Regions from separate parts of the Sporosarcina newyorkensis genome, predicted to be linked through region 2. Evidence: riboswitches for the same ligand, from Rfam matches in the RefSeq annotation. Region 2 holds a riboswitch; the other holds the start of a gene.
What was found. A riboswitch is a leader RNA that binds a small molecule or an ion and turns the genes downstream of it on or off. The one in region 2 is predicted to bind S-adenosylmethionine.
Positions count from the first base shown of each region.

Region 1: linked by a shared signal. The riboswitch ahead of B5D59_RS06230 (5-methyltetrahydropteroyltriglutamate--homocysteine S-methyltransferase) and the one ahead of metK (methionine adenosyltransferase) in region 2 are both predicted to bind S-adenosylmethionine.

Region 1 is NZ_FUYJ01000002.1:407,713-418,737, reverse strand. It holds gene B5D59_RS06240 (amidohydrolase) at 1-349, shown strand, start outside; gene B5D59_RS06235 (GntR family transcriptional regulator) at 388-1,107, opposite strand; SAM riboswitch class I at 1,898-1,999, shown strand; gene B5D59_RS06230 (5-methyltetrahydropteroyltriglutamate--homocysteine S-methyltransferase) at 2,140-3,243, shown strand; gene B5D59_RS06225 (Na+/H+ antiporter NhaC family protein) at 3,361-4,671, opposite strand; gene B5D59_RS06220 (DUF3800 domain-containing protein) at 5,200-6,018, opposite strand; gene B5D59_RS06215 (hypothetical protein) at 6,526-6,753, opposite strand; gene B5D59_RS06210 (2-hydroxyacid dehydrogenase) at 7,751-8,734, opposite strand; gene dgoD (galactonate dehydratase) at 8,760-9,908, opposite strand; gene B5D59_RS06200 (tripartite tricarboxylate transporter permease) at 9,921-11,025, opposite strand, start outside.
Region 2 is NZ_FUYJ01000006.1:196,220-207,244, forward strand. It holds gene B5D59_RS12730 (amidase) at 1-222, opposite strand, end outside; gene metK (methionine adenosyltransferase) at 331-1,542, opposite strand; SAM riboswitch class I at 1,720-1,839, opposite strand; gene pckA (phosphoenolpyruvate carboxykinase (ATP)) at 2,010-3,596, shown strand; gene B5D59_RS12745 (alpha/beta hydrolase family protein) at 3,644-4,441, opposite strand; gene B5D59_RS12750 (NUDIX hydrolase) at 4,434-4,892, opposite strand; gene B5D59_RS12755 (hypothetical protein) at 4,940-5,254, opposite strand; gene B5D59_RS12760 (NAD-dependent malic enzyme) at 5,574-6,896, opposite strand; gene B5D59_RS12765 (putative motility protein) at 7,008-7,181, opposite strand; gene B5D59_RS12770 (Dps family protein) at 7,247-7,696, opposite strand; gene yidD (membrane protein insertion efficiency factor YidD) at 7,792-8,025, shown strand; gene B5D59_RS12780 (metal ABC transporter solute-binding protein, Zn/Mn family) at 8,122-9,102, shown strand; gene B5D59_RS12785 (o-succinylbenzoate--CoA ligase) at 9,128-10,567, opposite strand; gene menB (1,4-dihydroxy-2-naphthoyl-CoA synthase) at 10,637-11,025, opposite strand, start outside.

The DNA of each region.
Region 1 (11,025 bases), on a different contig from region 2:
TATGCTTTATACATTACATTCAGACTGTCCAATCACTGCCATTTCCCCCTTATTTTCTATCTGGGCAGCGGCTAATCGTATTACACGGGAAGGTAAGGTGTTAGGAGAAGGCCAAAAGATAGATGTCTTAGAAGCTATAAAATCAATGACTATATATGGAGCACGATTAAACTTTGAAGAAGACCAATTAGGTAGTGTAGAGGTTGGAAAATTAGCGGACTTTGCTGTACTTGATCGAGACCCTACTGCAATTGATCCGTTAGAAATTAAAGACATTTCAGTTGAAATGACTATTATAAACGGAGAAGTAATTTATGAAAACACAAAACAAGTTGCAACAAACTTATAAATAAAAAAGAAGACTCCCATTTAGTGAGGAGTCTTCTTTTATTTACCAGCCCTTGCTGACTTAAAATGAAGTGAATATAACTCAGGATTATAATCAGCTATACAATATTCAACCAAATCACCATTCACGTCATATACAAATCGCTCTAAGTGTAAAGTATAACAATCTTCAGGAAGATTAAGTAATTCCGCATCTTCAATTGATATTTTTTGAGCGGTAATCTTTTCATCAGCTTCATGAAGCCGAATAGACAGTTCTTTCTCCATTAAATCATATAGTGTTCCATGGCTAATATCTAGATTTGCCAATTGTAGACCTATATTAACAGGATAATACTGTGTTTCGATCGCAAGTGGCACCTCATTTGCATAACGAACACGCTTAATCAGATACGCATTCTCTAAAGCAATCGCCTTATTTAATTCCTCAGGAACTACTTCAATTCCATGTTCAATTAGTTTAGTACTAGGAATCTTGTTCATACGCTCAATCATTTCAGTTGTACTAATAAAATTCCCCTGCCAATAATGAACAGGATGTTTTGAAATAAATGTTCCCCTACCATGTTTTTTTTCTAGTATTCCATCGATAACTAATTGTGAGATAGCTTCTCGAACAGTGCTTCTGCTCACATTATATGTTTCCATTAATTCACGTTCACTTGGTATTTTCTCCTCAAATAGACCTTGCGTTATCTTTTGTTCTATACTCTTTCTAAGTTGTATATGAAGCGGCACTGGACTGCTAGGATTGATCACGCTAATTACCTCCTCAGAATTCACAAGGAAAAATTTCCTACGTGCCTATATACTTATATGATACCTTTTTAATCCATGAGTGTCTAATTTCCGTTGGGGCAAATGTTTTATTACGCTAATTAGGAAGGCCTAATTTACCTTATTTGGTTTAATGAGAAGACATACATTTTGATGGGTATGATTATGACAAGTGAGTTCTATGTGTCTGTCGTGAATTGACAGAACAAGTAGATTTCCTTTTATACTCCATGGCTAAAAAGTACGTATTTTTATGGTTCACGCTTATTCCATAGAAACCGCCGGATATGCCTTTATGTTTCACTTTTCTGCTTCAACAAAAGCACTTAACTTGGATTTCAATCCACACTCTCTATACAGAGAATGACTGCGATATATTGTGTTCATCAATACTTTAAATACTATATAGTGCAGTTAAAATCGTATTTCCCTAGATATGCAAACTAATATTCCTGATTTAAAGAGGATTTTGCTGTTTTTTTGCGCAAACCTCTTAGGGAATTTATGGGCACTTAGGGTCGCACTTTGTGATTCTCTCAATTATATCACACGTTATCAATTCTTTTTAAACTTGTATTTGACTAGTACCGATAATCCCGTAGAGGCTTCTTCCTTAGAGAAATAGATAGACCATGTAAGTAATTCAGGAAATGTTCAAGTTGTGTGATGAACTGGTACGACAAAATCATACTCAGATACAATCTATCATTTATTTATTGACAATTCTTTTCTACATGGTATATTGAGTTCTAACAACTTAATATTTTGAAATTTCTTATCTAGAGAGGTAGAGGGACTGGCCCTTTGAAGCCTCGGCAACGGACTTTTATAAGAACTGTGCCAATTCCAGTAGCATAATGCTAGAAGATAAGATGAGCAGGTAATTCCAATTTGTCTACCTATCCCTCTTCTTATTTATTAGGAGAGGGTTTTTGAATTTGGGAATTACCAAGGACATAAATTAATTTCGGTCCTACATTTTAATTAAAATTATAAAATAAGGAGTGGGTATTGATGGTAAAGACATTAGTCAAAGCGCCGTTTAGAGCGGATCACGTGGGGAGTCTATTACGACCGGAAAGAATTCATCAGGCAAGAAAGGATTTCCAAGAAGGAAACATTTCTTCACAAACGCTGCATGAAATCGAAACAGAGGAAATTAAACATATCGTTGATAAGCAAATCGAAGTAGGTTTGAAAGCAGTGACAGACGGAGAATTCCGCCGCAGATTTTGGCATACGGATTTTCTTGAGCATTTAAACGGAGTGGAAGGCTACATCCCGGAAGAAGGCTTTTCATTCAAAGGGGAAGAAACGGAAAGATACGATGTACGGGTTATCGGGAAAGTCTCCTTCAATCAGGACCACCCACACATAAAAGACTTCATCGAATTTAAAGAGATCGTCGGGGACCGTGCCATTGCCAAACAAACGATTCCGAGCCCCAACCAATTATTTAACGCGGGCATCCGCAACCCGGACATTTACCCGGACATTGAAGAATATGCAAAAGATATTATCAGTACGTACCGTGAGGCAATCCAAGCCTTTTATGATGCCGGGTGCCGGTATTTACAGTTGGATGATGTATATATCGCCGGTCTCAATGCTCCCGAAATTCCATTTAACGACGGCGGTCATTCCCGCGAAGAGTTAATTGACTTAGCATTGCGGGTAGCCAATGGGGTGTTGGAAGATAAACCAGAAGACTTAATTGTAACGACTCATCTTTGCCGCGGTAACTACCGATCTAATTGGGCTTTTGAAGGCAGCTATGCTAAAATCGCCCCTGTCTTATTTGCAAAGGAAAAAGTGGACGGATTCTTCCTGGAATACGACGATGATCGTTCCGGAGACTTCAAACCATTGGAATACATACCAAACGGCGGTCCCCGAGTCGTGCTCGGTGTATTCACATCAAAACACGGTGATTTGGAAAGTAAGGAGAATATTAAAGCACGTGTGGAAGAAGCAACAAACTATGTCCCATTGGAGCAATTATGCATCAGCCCTCAATGTGGCTTTGCTTCCACTCATCATGGCAATATTTTAACCGAAGAAGAACAATGGGCGAAGTTGAAATTCATTGTGGATATTTCCAAAGAGATTTGGGGATAAGAATTGAGCGAACGGCTTACATAGCTGTTCGCTTTTTTGGGTTTGTTCGAGGTACCAGGTCCCCACATATGACTTCTTGGACAACTTCTTTTTGGATTGAGATAAAAATCGTACTCCTTACTCCTTTTTCTCCGCCCCTTTAAACCTCGGAAAACCAACCAAAATCGCGATTACACAACAAATTCCCATCAATACTGGATAAAATGAATACATGATAATGCTCACCGGTGAAATGGCAGCGAGCCCCGAAGCAGCAAGCATTTGTACACCATAGGGCAAAACACCTTGCCAAACGCTAGAGAACGTGTCGAGCAAACTGGCCGACTTGCGGGGATCGATCTCATATTCATCCGCAATATGCTTCACGACCGGTCCAGTTATAATAATGGCGATTGTGTTATTCGCGGTCGCAATATCCGCTGCACTCACTAAACCCGCAATACCAAATTCGGCACCCTTTTTCGTTTGAATCTTACTCGTAATCATGCGCAATAAATAATCAATACCACCGTTATGCTGAATAATCCCAACGATGCCGCCAATTAAAATCGATACCATCGCCAAATCCTCCATCGCGACAACACCGTCAGCGATTGCCTTCAGATAGCTTTGCAAGTTGTAGGAGCCGTCCATCAAACCAATCACACCAGCAATAATAATCCCGCCTGCTAACACGATTAACACATGTGTGCCAGCCAAAGCACCGACTAAAACAGCCAGATATGGCGAAATTTTTACGAATTGGTACGGGTGGTTACCTGTTAGATCAGCTGTATTGCCGTGCGTTAAGAAGCCAAGAAGAATCATCGTCAAGATCGCACCCGGCAGGACAATAAAAAAATTCACTTTAAACTTATCTTTCATTTTCGTATGCTGCGTCCGGACCGCTGCAATCGTTGTATCCGAAATCATGGACAAGTTATCCCCAAACATCGCGCCACCAATAACAGTCGCCATGGCAAGCGCCACCGGAATATCCGTCTGACTGGCAATACCCACTCCGATCGGTGCCAACGCGACAATCGTTCCCATCGAAGTCCCCATCGAAATAGAGATGAAGCAGCCAATAATAAACAAACCGACCATGAGTAAATTCGCTGGCAACATCGACAACCCAAGATTGACCGTTGATTCAACAGCACCCATTCCCTTGGCGACACCTGCAAAAGCACCAGCCAAAAGAAAGATGACCGCCATTAAAAGGATATTTGGATGCCCTGCGCTCTTCATGAAAATATCAACTTTGGTGCCGAAAGACTCCTTTCGATTCATCACAAGCGCAAGTGCTGCCGCAATGAGAATGGCAACGTTCAGCGGCATGATAGAAAAATCTTTTGTAACGATACCTGAGCCGATGAAAAGAATTACAAAAACAATGAGCGGTAAAAACGAAAGGTGACTTCCTTTTTTCATGGTGTTGTTTGACATATCTATTCCTCAATTTCTTATCGTATATGGTAAGCATATTAGTTTACCATATATGAGGGGCGTTTCGACAGCGGTTTTACTTTTTCCGTTCCATTTCTCATGCTTGTCTGTGCGCAAAACAGACATGACTATTTCGATAGGCGCGTTTGCTTATTCATCCACGGGGCCTGTTTTAGTTTTGTGGTGTCTAGGCAAGTTAAAACCATTTCTATGCTTATGCAACAGTAGCGACTTATTCGTATAGCTCGCATAATCTTTAAGTTTGGAAAGGTTTTAAAATTGCTTTTGAGTATTTGAATCTCCACCTCGGCTGCACTTTGATTTTGACCATGCAGAATGTCTTTTATTTGAGCAATCAATTTCTGCTCAAATAAGGAAATTAGCACTTAATGAGTTAAGTCATTCAACATTCACATTACTCTGGCAACCGATCGGATAATACAAGAACACTCCAAAATCGTTCTAGACTTCCACCTTCTACTTTCGTATATTAGAAGAGCCGCCCTCTACATCACCATTACACAATTTTTATATTTTAAGGTAGTCATTAAAATTTCGATTGATGAACAATTTAATACTATAATTGAAATCAACTTCTACCAACTGGTTAGAATGATTCAACTGAAATAATCTTAAGCGATTTATTAAAGGTTGTAATTTATCATTCTTTAATAATTTCAGCACCAAGGCAATCTTAGCCTTTTTCTTGGTCCCCGGAGCAACCGGATTATCTAATATGAGACCGACCATGCCTAATAGCAAATCAATTAACTCTACTCCAATTTCTTTTCCCTTCGAACGATAATGGCATTCAGTTATGACAAAATACTCTCCTCGATAAAGTGAGTGTATGTTCAGAGTATCTTTCACATGCACATCGAGATGTTTGGAGCGATACTCGGTCGCATCCTCGATAAATATTTTTGCATGCAGCTGATTTTGTTCACCATATCCTCTCAACAAACCATAAAAAATTCTTTCAGGCAACTTTGTGTAAATCATATCACTTAGGATTTTCTGTTTTGAGGAGTAAGCTGATGTGAACAATCCTGCTTGGCTATCTAGCTTATTTCTTGAATAATGTATAATGTTTATTTGTATGTAAGGGACTAAAGGTTCTAGCAGCTCAAATAGTAACTCTATTCCCTCCCGATCCTTAGAGTAGCCTCCATAACTTGTCCAATGAAATTTGTACTTATCATTTAGCGCATGAATGTCAGCGTGGTTAGGATGATTGTAAACAATTGAAGGAATACTAACTGCCCCCATTAATTGAATGGGATCTTGTTTCTGTTTACCGCTTTCATCGAAGCAAATAATGATCTCTGTACTTTTAGTTCCATTCACAAAACCCACCACTTTCTTGACAGACTGTATGTATACTTGTTAAGATTAGTAACATAATAATATGTATGCGTATAACTCGTGTCATTTGAACACGCGTTAGCGTATCTCGTGAAAGAAACTCATGCCACTCGCGCATGCGTTTCTTTTTTTCAGAAAAGGAACTTTTTGTCCCCACTATATCACACCTGTTCCATATATTGTTTATCGAAAGATTCAATATCCATGTGACTTTCAGATTGAATGTCATACCTTTGAATAAATACGCGTACCAAATATAAACATTAAACAACGACAAACAAGTGGAAGGTGGCATTCAAACCAGCACACTTCCTATTGGACCCTACGCTTCTTTATTTTTCCAAATTCACTTCATGTGCATTCTTGTAGACCTAAGCAATCTACTCAAATGCCTTTTGATTAATTACAGTGAATTAATTCTTTTGTGCTGTCATCTGCAATAAATCAGTAAGGGATTGCGGATTAGTAAAATTGAACAACTACTATTATTTAAGACAGATAGTTCTCCAACGACATAATCGCATTCTGATGTTCTTGCATTTGCTTATCCAACCTCTCTTGCTCATCAGCTAACAATCGATGCTCTGCGGCGTACTGAGCAATCTCTTTCATCCCATGCAACTTGCGCTCGATCTCTGCAAGGATACGATCTTGCTGCTTAACCCGCTCCAGTTGCTGTTTAAGCAGTTCGAGTTCCTCTACGGAGTTTTCATACATAGATGTCGTCTTCCTTTAAGTTAAGTAGTACTTTTTATATCGGCTGATCAGGCAGATTATCTACTGGAAACAAGCTAGATAATCTGCCTGATGATCCAAGTAGGATTAAGCCGTCAAACATAAGATAATAGAACGAACATCCCCATTAACTGGTGAATTTAATGGAGGTTAGCAAACAATTATATCATCGGATTTGCGGGAAGTTGCTGGGGGATGGCTGTATAACGAAGCAAAGGTATCGAAAATCGAGGTTTCAATTCATTCACCGAATTGAAGATTTTGACTAGGCAGAATACTGCTATTCATAACTAAAAGATTTTTTACCGCTCACTCCCCTGTTTATAAATGAGTTGTAGATCCACGTCTCAAACAAATTTCTCGGAATGCTACACATTACAATCAAAGGCGCATGAAGTAATTACCGAGCTATATCAAACGTGGTAACCTGCCGGCAAGAAGGAAGTGCCTTTTCAATTCCTAAATCACTATTTAAACGAGGAGGCATTGTCTTGCTGGTATCAGGATGATGAACATCTAAAAGTTGTGAACGAAAAACGGTTTCGAAACGAACGACTATCTACTTACCATCAACGATTTCCCTTTTAAAGTCGACTGTGGAGATGAATGAAAAACTAAACAAGTTGGATACACTTATTTGTCATGAGGGTAAAATTGTTTGTAACGCTTCATTGTTTAAGCTAATTACAATATATTGTGCTGTAGTGTCAGAAATGAGTGCTTATCAAATTAGAATTCAAGATGTCCAGCGCGAAAAACTAGCTAGTATACGGCAACAAACTGGGTTAACGGGAAGCCAGCTAGTGGATTATTGTTTTAGAGAGTGAAATTTATGTAAGTCTGAATTATATGACAGTTACACTTCCCAATGATGTTTGAAATTCAGAATTGAGGATTAGTTGTGCGGGAACCTAGTAACTTTTTAATAAAAGCTTCAATGGCGTCAGAAAGATGACACCACTAAAGCCTCGATTTAACTTCATTTTACTAAGTCTTGTAGTTCCTTCACAACATTTGGAGGAGTTTGATTCGTAAGGGCTGCCACCATGTTTTCTGCAGCTGTCATAGCCATATCGAATCGGGTGTTGTTGGTGCAGGAACCTATATGAGGCAATGTAATAACATTATTCATCTTCAACAGAGGGTTATCTTTTTCTATAGGTTCTATTTCAAATACATCGAGCCCGGCAGCACGGATTTCATTATTCTGCAAAGCAGAAATCAAAGCCTGTTCATCGACCACTTTTCCTCTCGAACAATTAATGAAGACCGCATCATTTTTCATGAGCTCAAACTGCCCTTTGCCTATAATATGAGTTGTAGATTCATTAAGAGGCAGCATAACGACCACATAATCAGACTCCCTTAACAAATCATCTATGTCTCTATATAATACGCCGTATTGGTTTTCCAATTCTATTTTCCGTGACCTATTATGATAAAGAACTTTCATATCGAAACCGGCACTTGCCCGTTTCATAATTTTTTCCCCGATACGGCCCAATCCAATAATACCTATTGTCGCGTGATGAATATCCTTCCCGTAAAACTCCCGGCTATCCAACGGCTTTTCCCATTTACCCTCTTTGACATAGCGGTCGAATTCTACAATTCTTCTTCCCGCGGAAAGCAGCAGTCCAAATACCAAATCAGCGACCGAGTCATCTAGCACGTAGGGAGTATGTGTGCCAATGACCCGTCTTTCTCTCATCGCCTCCGTATCAAACGCATCGTATCCCACTGCAATATTGCTCACAACCTTCAAGTGAGGGGCATATGTTAAGAACTCCTTCGTGATTACCCCTTTTGGAGTCATCAGTCCTTCTACTTCAGCTACTTCCTTCAGCAATTCACTTTTTGGAATCGCTTCTTCCTTGTTCCAGATTTTATACTCACAGTGTTGTGCTATATAATCTTCCACCTCTTGAGGTATGGGCTTAGCAATAAATACTTTGGGCTTCATACAGAACTTCCCTCCTATTCAACTGTTACCACTCTGCTATACTACCATCCTTATGTCTCCACACAGGACTTTTCCAATTATGTCCTATCTTGGCTTGCCGTCTCACATAATCTTCATCGATTTCAATGCCCAGACCGGGAGCTTTAGGGATTGCGACATAGCCTTCCTTATAGTCAAAAACAGATTTATCAGTAATATAGTCTAATAAATCGCTGCCTTTATTATAATGAATTCCCAAGCTTTGTTCCTGTATGACCGCATTATGAGAAGTTGCATCCACTTGTAGGCAGGCAGCTAGAGCAATCGGACCAAGCGGACAATGAGGGGCAAGAGCCACATCATATGCTTCAGCCATACCGGCAATTTTCTTTACTTCCGTGATTCCACCGGCATGCGACAAATCGGGCTGGATAATGTCTACATAGCCATCGTTTAATATATTTTTAAAATCCCATCTAGAATACATTCTTTCGCCCATTGCAATCGGAATTGCGGTATGTTGAGCGATTTCCTTAAGAGCTTCCATATTCTCGGTAAGTACGGGTTCTTCAATGAACATAGGTCTGAATTGCTCCAATTCCTTAGCCAGTATTTTTGCCATCGGCTTATGTACACGGCCGTGGAAATCAATGCCTATTCCTATATATTCCCCTACAGCATCCCTTACAGCGGCTACTCTTTCCAGTACTTGATCCACTTTTTCAAACGAGTCAATATACTGCAATTCTTCCGTCCCATTCATTTTCAAGGCAGTAAAACCCGCATCAGCTATAGACTTGGCTGCCACTCCTACATCAGAAGGACGGTCTCCTCCAATCCATGAATATACTTTAATAGAATCTCTGCAAGCGCCACCCATTAATTGATGAACAGGCGCATTGAAAAACTTCCCTTTAATGTCCCACAGCGCCTGATCAATTCCTGATAGTGCACTCATTAGAATAGGACCACCCCTGTAAAATCCTGACCGGTACAGCTTATTCCAATGATCCTCTATATTCATCGGGTCTTTCCCTATTAAATATTCCATCAATTCCTCTACACAAGCTTTTACAGTATGGGCCCTCCCTTCCACGACAGGCTCTCCCCAGCCTACCAATCCTTCATCTGTTTCTATTTTGAGAAACAGCCATCTGGGAGGCACCTGAAACAATTCAAAGTTTGTAATTTTCATCTATACTCCTCCTTATGATTTTTTAAATAATTTTTTCGAAAATAACGGTGTGAACAGAGTAATAACCGCAATCACTAATAGAACGACCGTAATAGGTCTTGTATAGAAAATACTCAAGTCCCCTTGCGACATAACCAAAGCTCTTCGGAAATTGCTTTCCAACATCGGTCCTAAGATCAACCCTAAAATGACGGGTGAAGCTGGAATTTTAAACCGTTTAAAAAAGTAACCTACTACACCAGCGATAAACATTACAACTATATCGAAGTAATTATTTCCTAATGAATAGGCACCTACCACACATAACATAAGGATCAGCGGCGTGAGTATTGTTTGTGGAATTAACAGCACTTTTGTGAACAAACGAATTCCAAGCAGACCAAAGACCAATAACAGTACATTCGCCAACAGCATTCCCACAAATAACGTATAAACGATTGGCCCATTCGATTCAAATAACATTGGACCGGGCTGCAACCCCTGCACCATTAACGCTCCCAATAAAACTGCTGTAACCGCATCTCCGGGAATCCCCAAAGTCAATAACGGGATCATAGCTCCTCCAGTTACACTGTTTCCCGCTGCCTCTGGCGCTGCTACCCCACGCAGATCACCTTTGCCGAACTCCTCTTTATTTTTGGCAAATCGTTTCGCTTCATTATAGGCGACGAAAGCTGCAATATCCGCTCCAGCTCCCGGAACCATGCCTGTAAAAGTCCCAATACCTGCGGAACGGAGAATGGTACCAATCAATCCTTTAAACTCCAGCCACTTTAATTTCACTTTATCAATAGTCACTTTCACTTTATTTTCAGTGAATATGTCTTCCATTGATTTAAAAGCTTCAGAAGCCGCAAACAGTCCGATCATAATAGGAATAAAATTAATACCGGAAGACAATTCCGACATTCCAAATGTAAAACGTGGAAAGCCTCCGATTGGGTCCAATCCGATTGAGGCGATCAGCAGTCCCAATGTTCCGGCCATTAATCCTTTCACAAGTGAATCTCCGGCGATGCTGGATACAATCGACAAGCCAAATAGCGCCAAAGCGAAAGACTCAGGCGCGCTAAACTTTAATGCGCAATTAGCTAATTGCGGTGCAACTAAAATGAGT
Region 2 (11,025 bases):
TGTCATCTTCATTGTATTCCGTTCTTTGTCTGCTTGATCCGCTTCGGCCAACGCCTTAGTAAATCGCTCTTCCACTAAAAAGTTCACAGCTGGATTGGTTGCCTGACATTGTGCAATATAAGCCTCCGTCGCTTGACGTGAAGTAATCTGCCCGCTATCTAACTCCGCTTTCAATTGCACAGCATCCATATCGAGCACAGATGTATGTTGTAGTGTAGTCAATAAATTTCCCCTTTCCCAATTTCTGAATGTTCTTTATTTTATATTATACTATAAAAAAAAGGCAGGAAGAAGGATATTAATCCCTCTTTCTGCCTTCAACTATCTTTTTTATTGTTTCACATCATTTTTAATTGCTAATTCTAATAATGCATCTGCCTTATCCGTTTTCTCCCACGGCAAATCAATATCCGTACGGCCAAAATGACCGTATGCAGCCGTTTGTTGATAGATCGGACGACGAAGATCAAGCATTTTAATGATGCCTGCAGGTCGCAGATCAAACAACTCGCGAACAAATTCGACTAAGAGTGCTTCGGATAGACGGCCTGTATCGAATGTATTAATTGAAATGGATACCGGGCTTGCCACACCGATTGCATAGGCAAGTTGTACTTCACAATGCTCTGCCAATCCTGCCGCCACAATATTTTTCGCAACATAGCGTGCAGCATAGGAAGCAGAACGATCAACTTTTGTTGCATCTTTACCAGAAAATGCACCGCCGCCATGACGAGAATATCCGCCATATGTATCCACGATGATTTTTCTTCCAGTGAGTCCCGCATCTCCCTGAGGACCACCCACAACAAAACTTCCTGTCGGATTAATGAAGTATTTCGTCTGTTCGTCCAATAGGTGAGCAGGTACGACCGCGTCGATTACTACTTCTTTAATATCCTTCTCGATTTGTTCCATTGTCGCTTCCGGATGATGCTGTGTCGAAATAACAATCGTATCAATCCGCACAGGTTTGTTGTCTTCGTCATACTCTACAGTTACTTGCGTTTTACCATCAGGACGCAGGTAAGAAATCAACTCTTCTTTACGCGCTTGCGCAAGTCGGAATGCCAGCTTGTGGGAAAGACTGATCGGAAGCGGCATTAATTCAGGTGTTTCATTACAAGCGTAACCAAACATCAATCCTTGGTCACCCGCTCCGATGGCATCCAGTTCTTCGTCTGTCATAGAGCCTTCACGAGCTTCGAGCGCAACGTTGACACTCGCGGCAATTTCAGGTGATTGCTCATCAATAGAAGTTAAAACAGCAGAAGTTTCATAATCGAAACCGTATTTCGCACGTGTGTACCCAATTTCTTTCACAGTATCACGAACTACTCTTGGGATATCTACGTAGGTAGTGGTAGTGATTTCACCCATTACCAATACGAGTCCTGTCGTAATACTCGTTTCACATGCCACACGGGCATTCGCATCTTCCTTTAATATCGCATCCAAAATCGCATCCGATATTTGGTCGCACATCTTGTCAGGATGGCCTTCAGTAACTGATTCTGATGTAAACAGTCGACGGTTTGTCATTTTTGTTTCCCCCTCAATCAACATGATACGGTACTCTCTTAAGTCCCTGGTAAAGCTCCACGCCTGAATTGACGTCAATCATATACCATAAGGATTCAGGGCTAGACAATATAAAAAGCCCCCTACTCACTTTCTAGCAATGAGTAAAAGGCAAAATTTCACGCGCAGCACCTTTCACTCTTATCGTCCAAGGAATTTAACCTTGCTTCAGGTTTGGCACCTTCGCGCTAGACTACTGTCTTTTGCAGGTTGCCGGGTTTCATAGGGCCTGTACCCTCCACCAACTCGGGATAAGAGTATCCGTTCATGTCACATAGTATAAAAAAGTTGTGATTTTGTCAATTTTTTTATCTCAAATCACTTGAGTTTTTAATTAGTATAGATTATTATTCTTAATGTGTTATACTATTTACGAATTAAGATGTTCTACTCAAATAAAACGACTACGCAAAGGACGGTATGTAAATATGATATCTGCAAAAATTGATGATAGTTTAAAAAGTCTTCTATCAGGAAGCAACGTGACGATCCAAGCGTCTGTGGCAGAATTAACCGAAAAGGCAGTCGCTAAAGGAGAAGCCGAACTCTCAGCAGATGGCGCTCTAGCAGCACGCACAGGTAAATATACTGGACGCTCTCCGAAGGATAAATTTATCGTCGAAGATGCAGTGTCCAAAGATAAAGTAGATTGGGGAAGCGTCAACAAGCCAATCTCCCCTGACGTATTTGATTCATTATACACGAAAGTCATCGATCATTTGAAGCAAAAGGATGAACTCTTCGTTTTCAAAGGATACGCAGGTGCAGATAAAGACTCTCAGTTATCCATACAAGTTGTCAATGAATTGGCTTGGCAAAACCAGTTTGTTCACCAATTATTCATCCGTCCAACTGCAGAAGAACTACAGTCACACGAAGCGCAATTCACAATCTTGGCTGCCCCTTCTTTCAAAGCGGATCCAGAAGTGGATGGCACAAATTCAGAGACATTCATCATCATGTCCCTTGAAAAACGAATTGTCTTGATCGGCGGAACAGAGTACGCAGGAGAAATGAAAAAATCTATTTTCTCTGCGATGAATTTCTTGCTTCCAGAACAAGGCATCCTATCGATGCACTGTTCAGCTAACGTTGGAGAAGACGGCGATGTGGCACTGTTCTTCGGTCTTTCAGGAACAGGTAAAACAACACTTTCCGCAGACGCTGACCGCAAGTTGATCGGTGACGACGAGCACGGCTGGTCTGATAACGGTGTATTCAATATCGAAGGCGGATGCTACGCGAAATGTATCAACCTTTCTGAAGAAAAAGAACCTGAAATCTTTGGCGCGATCCGTTTCGGTTCCGTGTTGGAAAACGTTGTATTGGACGAAGATACACGTATACCGGATTATGATGACAATTCATTAACTGAAAATACACGGGCTGCTTACCCGATTGAAAATATCGAAAATATTGTGACACCGTCTATTGCGGGTCATCCGAAAAACATCATCTTCTTAACGGCTGATGCTTCCGGCGTATTGCCTCCAATCTCGATTCTGACAAAAGAACAGGCAATGTACCACTTCTTAAGTGGCTTCACATCGAAATTGGCAGGTACGGAGCGTGGAATCACTGCTCCAGAACCAACATTCTCTACTTGCTTCGGTTCACCGTTCTTACCTCTTCCGGCTGCAACGTATGCAGAGATGCTTGGTAAGAAAATTGACGAACACGGCGCAAAAGTGTTCTTGGTTAATACTGGCTGGACCGGCGGAATATTCGGTGTCGGTTCTCGTATGAACTTAGGTTACACACGAACTATGGTTCGCGCGGCAATTGCCGGTAAGTTGGATAATGTAGAGACTAAGACAAATGAAATCTTTGGACTCGAAATGCCTCTTGAAATCGAAGGCGTGCCAAGCAATGTGTTACACCCACGTTACGCTTGGGAAAATCCTGAAGAATATGATGCAGAAGCGAAGCGTCTTGCAGCAGCTTTCCGTGAAAACTTCAAGAAATTCAACCATGTTTCTGAAGAGATCGCAATCAAAGGCGGCCCGATCGCATAATTTATTTAAAAAATCCTTGCAGAGTATTTCTGCAAGGATTTTTTTGATTATCGGCTTTTGCTTTTCATCCAATCCACTGCTTCTTTCACTAGTTTGCGGTTCATCTCGGGCGGAATGTAATGGGTAAATCCTTCTAAATACCATGTTTCGTATTCTTTATTGGCATCGCGCAGCGCATTTTCTAGTAACAGTGCTTGCTCAAATGAAACATTTGTGTCCGCCGTTCCATGGATGATCAAAGTAGGTATTTCAATATCGTGCACGCGGAACAAAGCGGTCCGCTCACGATAGGCATCCGGCATATTATTTGGTGTGCCTCCAATTACCCTCTTCATCATTCGCCGCATATCTTCACGTTCTTTATAAGTGAACACGACATCAGACACTCCTGCCCACGTCACCATCGATGTTAAATCCTCACGTAATATGGCGGTCCATAATGCCATAATGCCCCCTCGAGAGAAAGAAAAGAGATGAATCCGTTCTGAATCGACAGACGCTTGCTGTTTCAGTACTTCCACTCCGGCAACCGCATCATTGCGGTCCTCTCCTGCAAACTCGTCCTTCCCCTCGCCCCCTCGGTTGCCCCTATAATAAGGAGCAAACACGACCAAACCGTGTGAAGCAAACTGTGCAATGCGGGCGGGTCGTACCATTCCAACATGTTGGATTCCACCCCGTAAATACAGCAAGCCATCATAACGCCCTTCAGCTGTCGGTGTAGCGAGCAGTCCTTTAACCTGCAAGCCGTCAGACCAATACGTTACCTCTTCCAACCTCACACGAGGATTCGGCGATGGATACTCCTTACGCTTGATAATATCCCCGTCAGTGCGTTCAGTCATTCGCTTCCACCCACTTCCTGAGCTCTCCCATGCCGCGGTCTTTCATATGGAAGCTAAGCTCCGTGCAGGCGGCAAGCTCCGCGTCTGTCATCCAGACAGCGCCTTCTGTCTCAAGTAACGTATAGTCTCGCTCGACATGAACGACATTTCCTGTGAAAACAGCTTTGCAGAAAGGCGGATCGGTAAAGACAACGTATTCTGCAAAGGAGTGTACATTATCAATCGTCACGCCGGTTTCTTCCAATGTTTCTCGAATGGCGGCTTGTTCAATCATCTCGCCTGCCTCCGCTTTTCCTCCTGGAAACTCAATTCCGCGAATTCGATGTTTTGTCAGTAGCCACCGATCATTATGTTTGATCACAACGAGTACATGGCGTGATTCAATCCGGTGTTGATTCGGCCCAAATGTCAGTTCAACGTTGGCACCTTTTAAGTCTTCAAACTTTAGCATATGGCTCACGTCCTTTCCTATAGTGTAGCGGAAAGACGTGTGCCGAATCAACGAAAGAAGGGCAGCTTCTCAATAAAGCGTTTGGATTCATCGTCCGTGTATTCATGAATTAAGGCATAGACTTTCATCATCCGCCGATCGATATCGTGGTTGTCGCGGTCATAGTGGTAAGGTATATATGGCAGATGAGAGCGCAGAAAGTTGCGGAACTCCAAGCGGTCCATTTGGGCAAATAATCGTTCAAAAACAGGGTATGCTTCTTTTGAGACCTCTACTTTATATTCCCACGGGGAGGCGTGCGGATCGATTAGGACTTGCTGATTGGTGACGGAGACATACATCGTGTATTTTTGTTCGCTCATAACCATCCTACTTTCTTTTTTTAGGTAGCATGGCTATAACCGAAAAAAATATTCTAATTTTAAAGGCGAATGATGTGTTTTTGCCTAAGGTAATTCCAGCTTTCTACACCGGGAATTGCGCTTCAGCCAGTACGCTTTCCGTGGGGCATGCGGTGATCCTCCTTCTTACGCGCTATCCCCTGGAAGTCTCATTGAAATATAGATTTGAAAATATTATATAAAAATAATAAAGAGGTGCTTCTTACTTCGATCCTCAAAATCCTAGACAAAAAAACAAAAACCTATTAACCTCCACGAATTGTTAATAGGCTCCATGTTTTTATTTTGCTTGTTCTTCGTAGACAACTCTTTCCACTGCCAACGCGACATTTATATGCACATTGGGATCCAGTGGATGAGGCACCAGATCGTCGCGTTTTGTGCTGTCGACGATGGCAAGTGCCGCCGCAATAAGCATTGGGTAGGTAATGGCTTTTGCATTTGCGTTCAATGCACCGCGGAAGATGCCTGGAAAACCGAGGACGTTGTTCACTAAGCGGCCGTCTGCTGCATAAGCTGCGCCAGCCTCCAAAGCTTCGTCAGGGGCAATTTCCGCATTCGGATTCGACAGTGCCAAGATGATTTGTCCTTTGCGGATCATTTCCGGTTTGATTAAATTTGCAACTCCCGTCGTTGCAATGACGAGATCACATGTCTCCATGATCTCTTCCATTGAATCTGCAACTGTTCCACCAAATCCCGCCAACATGGCCTTGGCTTTCGGGTTCAGGTCGGTCCCCTTCATCTCTTTCACGCCATAGGCCATGAACATTCTACTGATTGCTAGGCCCGCTGCCCCTAAACCAATTTGTCCGACTGATGCATTTGCTAGGTCCACGCCGACATGTTGACTTGCCGTTAATGCGGCTGCTAGTGCAACGACTGCTGTCCCATGCTGATCATCGTGCATGACGGGAATCGGCAATTCTTTCTTCAAACGTTCTTCGATTTCAAAACAATGAGGTGAGCCGATGTCTTCCAATAAAATCGCACCAAATCCTTTGTGGATATGCTTCACTGTTTCTACAACTTGGTCGGGATCACTCGTATCCAATAAAATTGGAACCCCGCTGATGCCGACAAATTGATCAAACAGCACGGCTTTCCCTTCCATTACGGGCATGCCTGCAACTGGGCCAATATCTCCTAGTCCTAGAATGGCCGTTCCGTCCGTTACAATGGCTACAGTATTGGAAATGCCCGTGAAATAATTCGCCTGTTCCGGATCTTCTTGAATTGTTTTACAGACATTCGCAACACCGGGTGTATAGACTCTACGGAGGTCTGCCAGCGAACGAATCTCATGCGTGGCTTTCATATGGATTTTTCCGCCTTCATGCGCCTGAAGAACGTCATCTGTTACAGTATGAACTTTTATGCCGCCTTTTAAATTGTCTATGGCTTCCACGATTTCTTCCAAATGAGCCTTGTCATTGCATTGTAACGCGATTTCTCGAATCGTAGAAAGTGTTCCTACCTTAATCGTCTGGATATCTCCGATGTCGCCGTTCAACTGCCCAATCGCCATCGTTACTTTGCCGAGATTTCCCGGTTTGGAAGGTGTTTCGATTATCAAATTACGCAAAAATTGGCCATGCCCCATAATGGTCAACCTCCTATAAAAGTTATTTAATTTATTTTTTCACAGTGTTTCATTTCGATGCCATCGCTAAAAAAACACACATCTCAATCATACGAGACGTGTGTTTTGCAATCAAGCCTTGATATCCACAGATGCCCCTTTATGGGGATGAGTAGCGGCAGGCAGATTATTCAGCATTTCGGCTGCAGCAGAAGTTTCCATTGAAAGAGCTTTCGTCATAACACTCATTTGAACGGTTGATTGCAAGCTTCTCAACTGACTGGACATGATTGAATTGATATCCATTTCGTTCACTCCTTCCTACTATTCACTTCTTACTATCGGCCGATTTCATGCGAAATGAAGGATTTTCATTCATTCGTTTCGCCTAAAAATGCATTCAGCATCCATTGGTGTTTTTCGATGCTCTGATAAACCGCATTGAGCATATCTTCTGTCATATCATCTGAATCTTTTGAAGCGAGATCCATTCCCTTTTTCAACGATTTCATAATCTTATCAAAATCATCTACTAACGCTTGGACCATATCATTCGCTTTTTCCGTTCCATTTGCCTCGCTCACTACCGAACTTTCCAAATGCTCAGATAGCGTAGCAGTCGGTTTTCCGCCTAATGTCAGTACTCGCTCTGCAATTTCATCCATATGCACTGTCGCTTCGTCGTATAACTCTTCAAATTTTGCGTGGAGAGTAAAGAAATGACTTCCTTTTACATACCAATGATAATTATGCAACTTTGCATACATTACAGACCACGTAGATACTTGCTTGTTCAATTCTTGAATTAATTCCTTAGACATAAAAAAACACTCTCCTAATCATTTTTAAGCTTCTCTCTTTTATTTTACCACTTTTGCCAGTAAACTAAACCTAATTACATCGGAAGGTGATTCATATGTTGAAGAAAGTCTTATTATTAGGTATACGTTTCTATCAAAAGTTCATATCACCTATGTTTCCGCCTTCTTGCCGGTTTTATCCTACCTGTTCACATTATGGAGTAGAAGCAATTGAAACACACGGCGCACTCAAAGGCAGCTGGCTTGCTGTGAAACGAATATTGAAATGTCATCCTTTTCACGAAGGCGGGTTTGATCCAATCCCAATGAAGAAGTCTAGAAAAAAATGAAGTAAACGAATGTTGCATTCACAAAAATAATCTTGTATGATGAGTAAGTTACCTAAATAGTAATCATTCCTATTACCGTCATGGAGGCCTATTAAAATGAAAAATCGTTACTTTCTCGCAGCTGTTGCCCTATTGCTTTTGCTAAGCGGATGCAGCAAAAAGGCAGTAGATGAAAATGAATCTCCTTCATCCACTAAGCTTCTTATTTACACGACCGTCTATCCCCTTCAATATTTTACAGAACGTATTGGCGGAGAGTTTGTTGACGTTCAATCCATTTATCCGCCTGGAACAGATGAACACGTTTTCGAACCCACTCAAAAAGATATGATGTCCTTAGCGAAAGCGGATCTGTTCTTTTACGTCGGGCTTGGCTTAGAAGGTTTTGTTCAGAAAACCGAAAAGACGTTGCAAAATGAACATGTGCAACTCGTTTCTATTGCAGATGATATAGACCCGGAAGAGTTGGAGCCAGGACATTCACATGATCACGAAGGTCATTCACATGAACACGAGGAGGAAGACCATAATCACGATCATGGTCATGATTCCGCAGTTGATCCGCATGTATGGATCTCGCCCTTTTTAAGCACGTTGCTCGCCGAGAAGATTAAAGATGAGTTAACCGATGAATTGCCGGAACACGCAGACCAATTCCAAGAAAATTTCGATACACTGTATGACGATTTGGAAAAATTGGATCGCCAATATAAAACAATGGCGGATGAAGCACCGAATAAAACGTTCTTTGTCTCACACGCTGCCTTTGGTTATTTAGCGGATACGTATGGGCTTCAGCAACTTGCTGTCTCGGGACTTGACTCACAAAACGAACCTTCCCAAAAACAGTTGGCTGCACTTGTTCAAGAAGCAAAAGAGAAAGACATTCAATATATTTTATTCGAACAAAATGTCAGCTCTAAATTAGCAGAAGTCATTCAGAAAGAACTCAATGCAGAAGTACTGACTCTGCACAATTTGAGTGTGTTGACAAATGAAGATATCGATAATGATGAAGATTACTTTTCTCTGATGGAACAGAATCTTCAAGTATTAAAAAAAGCATTAAGCAACTAACAGTGGGGTTGACTCCACTGTTTTTTTATAGACTTTTTTTCAATTCGAAACGCATTAACTTATTGGACGCATTGCGCGGCAGCTGATCGACAAATCGAATCTCTTTCGGTACTTTGTAGCGAGCTAAGTGTTGCGCGCAATACGCCAGTATCTCCTGTTCTGAAACCTGATCGCTTATGAGGAAGGCTACTGGGACTTGTCCCCATTGGTCGTCATCTTTTGCGCAAACCCCCGCTTCCCTAACTGCGGGATGTGCCAATAGGACGTTTTCAATTTCAGCAGGATAGATGTTCTCTCCGCCAGAAATAATTAAGTCTGCGCGTCGATCAACGATGAATAAATATCCCTCTTCATCTAAATATCCAGCATCACCCGTAGCGAGCCAGCCATCTCCCGTGAGTGGTGAACGGTTACTTTGGCTTCCAATATACCCTGGTGTGACATGTGGACCTTTTATAAGGACCTCACCCACTTCTCTCGCCTGATCTGTCCCTTTAATTTTAATCTGATTAAAAAACAGCGGCTTTCCGGCAGATCCTAATTTACGAACAGCATCTACTTTCCCGAGAGTCGCAGTTTGAGAAGAAGTTTCCGTCATGCCGTACGTCTGTAAAATAGGCAAACCGCACTCAGCAGCCCTTTCTAAATAATCAAGCGGGACGGGCCCACCGCCGACCAGCATCGTCCGGAATGTCGGATGGGCTTTACTGTTCCCTTCTTCTATGACCCGAACAATTTGATCTAATGTCAACGCAACAACTGACATAGCCGTTACTGTTCCTGCTGTAATCTGTGCTGCGGCCTCTTTTGCATCAAATTTTTCGTAAAGTCGCGTCTCCATTCCATAAATAACGGAACGAATGATAATTGATAAGCCGCTAATATGGAATAACGGCATCATACAAAGCCAAGAATCTCGATCCGTTAATCCTAGATTCAACACAGAAGCCAGAGCACTAGATGTATGATTGCCGGCTGTCTGACGCACGCCTTTTGGAACGCCTGTGGTGCCTGAAGTATACATGACCGAAAGCGTCCGATCTTCTTCCCACAGTTCCACTACCTCGAATTCTTTTCGTTCCGCTTGGCGAATAGTTGAATAGGACAAACATTCCACTCCGTCTAGAATAGGAGTCTGGGCAACCCGGTCATCGACGACCACTATCTCAACTTCCGCATCGTTAATTTGCCATTCTAGTTCGTCTTCAGTAAGTCGGCTATTGAGAAACACTACTTCCACACTCAATAACCAGGACGCATGAATGAATAACACGGTCTCTTCATTGGAATGGCTCAATAAAGCTACTCTATCACCCGATGCAATATTAAAACTATGTAGCTGTTGTGCGATTCCAAGCGACGCTTCGTACAATTCACGGAAAGTCCATTGCCCTTCCTTTCCCACCAAAGCGGACAGCTCTGGAGACACCTTCGCACGCTGATGCAACCAATTCGGGATCATCATAAGAAACTACAACCTCCAATTAAATAGTGTAATGAAAAAGCTGCCCATTATAGGCAGCTTTTAAAACGTTTAAGGGAAACGCGGGAACTGATCGAAGTCCGGTTTGCGTTTTTCTTTAAATGCATCGCGTCCTTCTTTCGCTTCATCCGTTGTGTAATAAAGAAGTGTAGCGTCTCCAGCCATTTGCTGAAGTCCAGCCAGTCCATCCGTATCCGCATTCATTGCAGCTTTCAAGAAGCGCAATGCAGTCGGACTCTTACTCAACATTTCCTCACACCATTGTACGGTTTCATCTTCCAATTGATCGTAAGGAACAACTGTGTTGACCAGACCCATGTCGAGTGCTTCCTGCGCATCATATTGACGGCATAAGTACCAGATTTCACGCGCTTTCTTATGGCCCACAATACGCGCTAAGTAACCAGATCCGTAACCAGCATCGAATGAACCAACAGTCG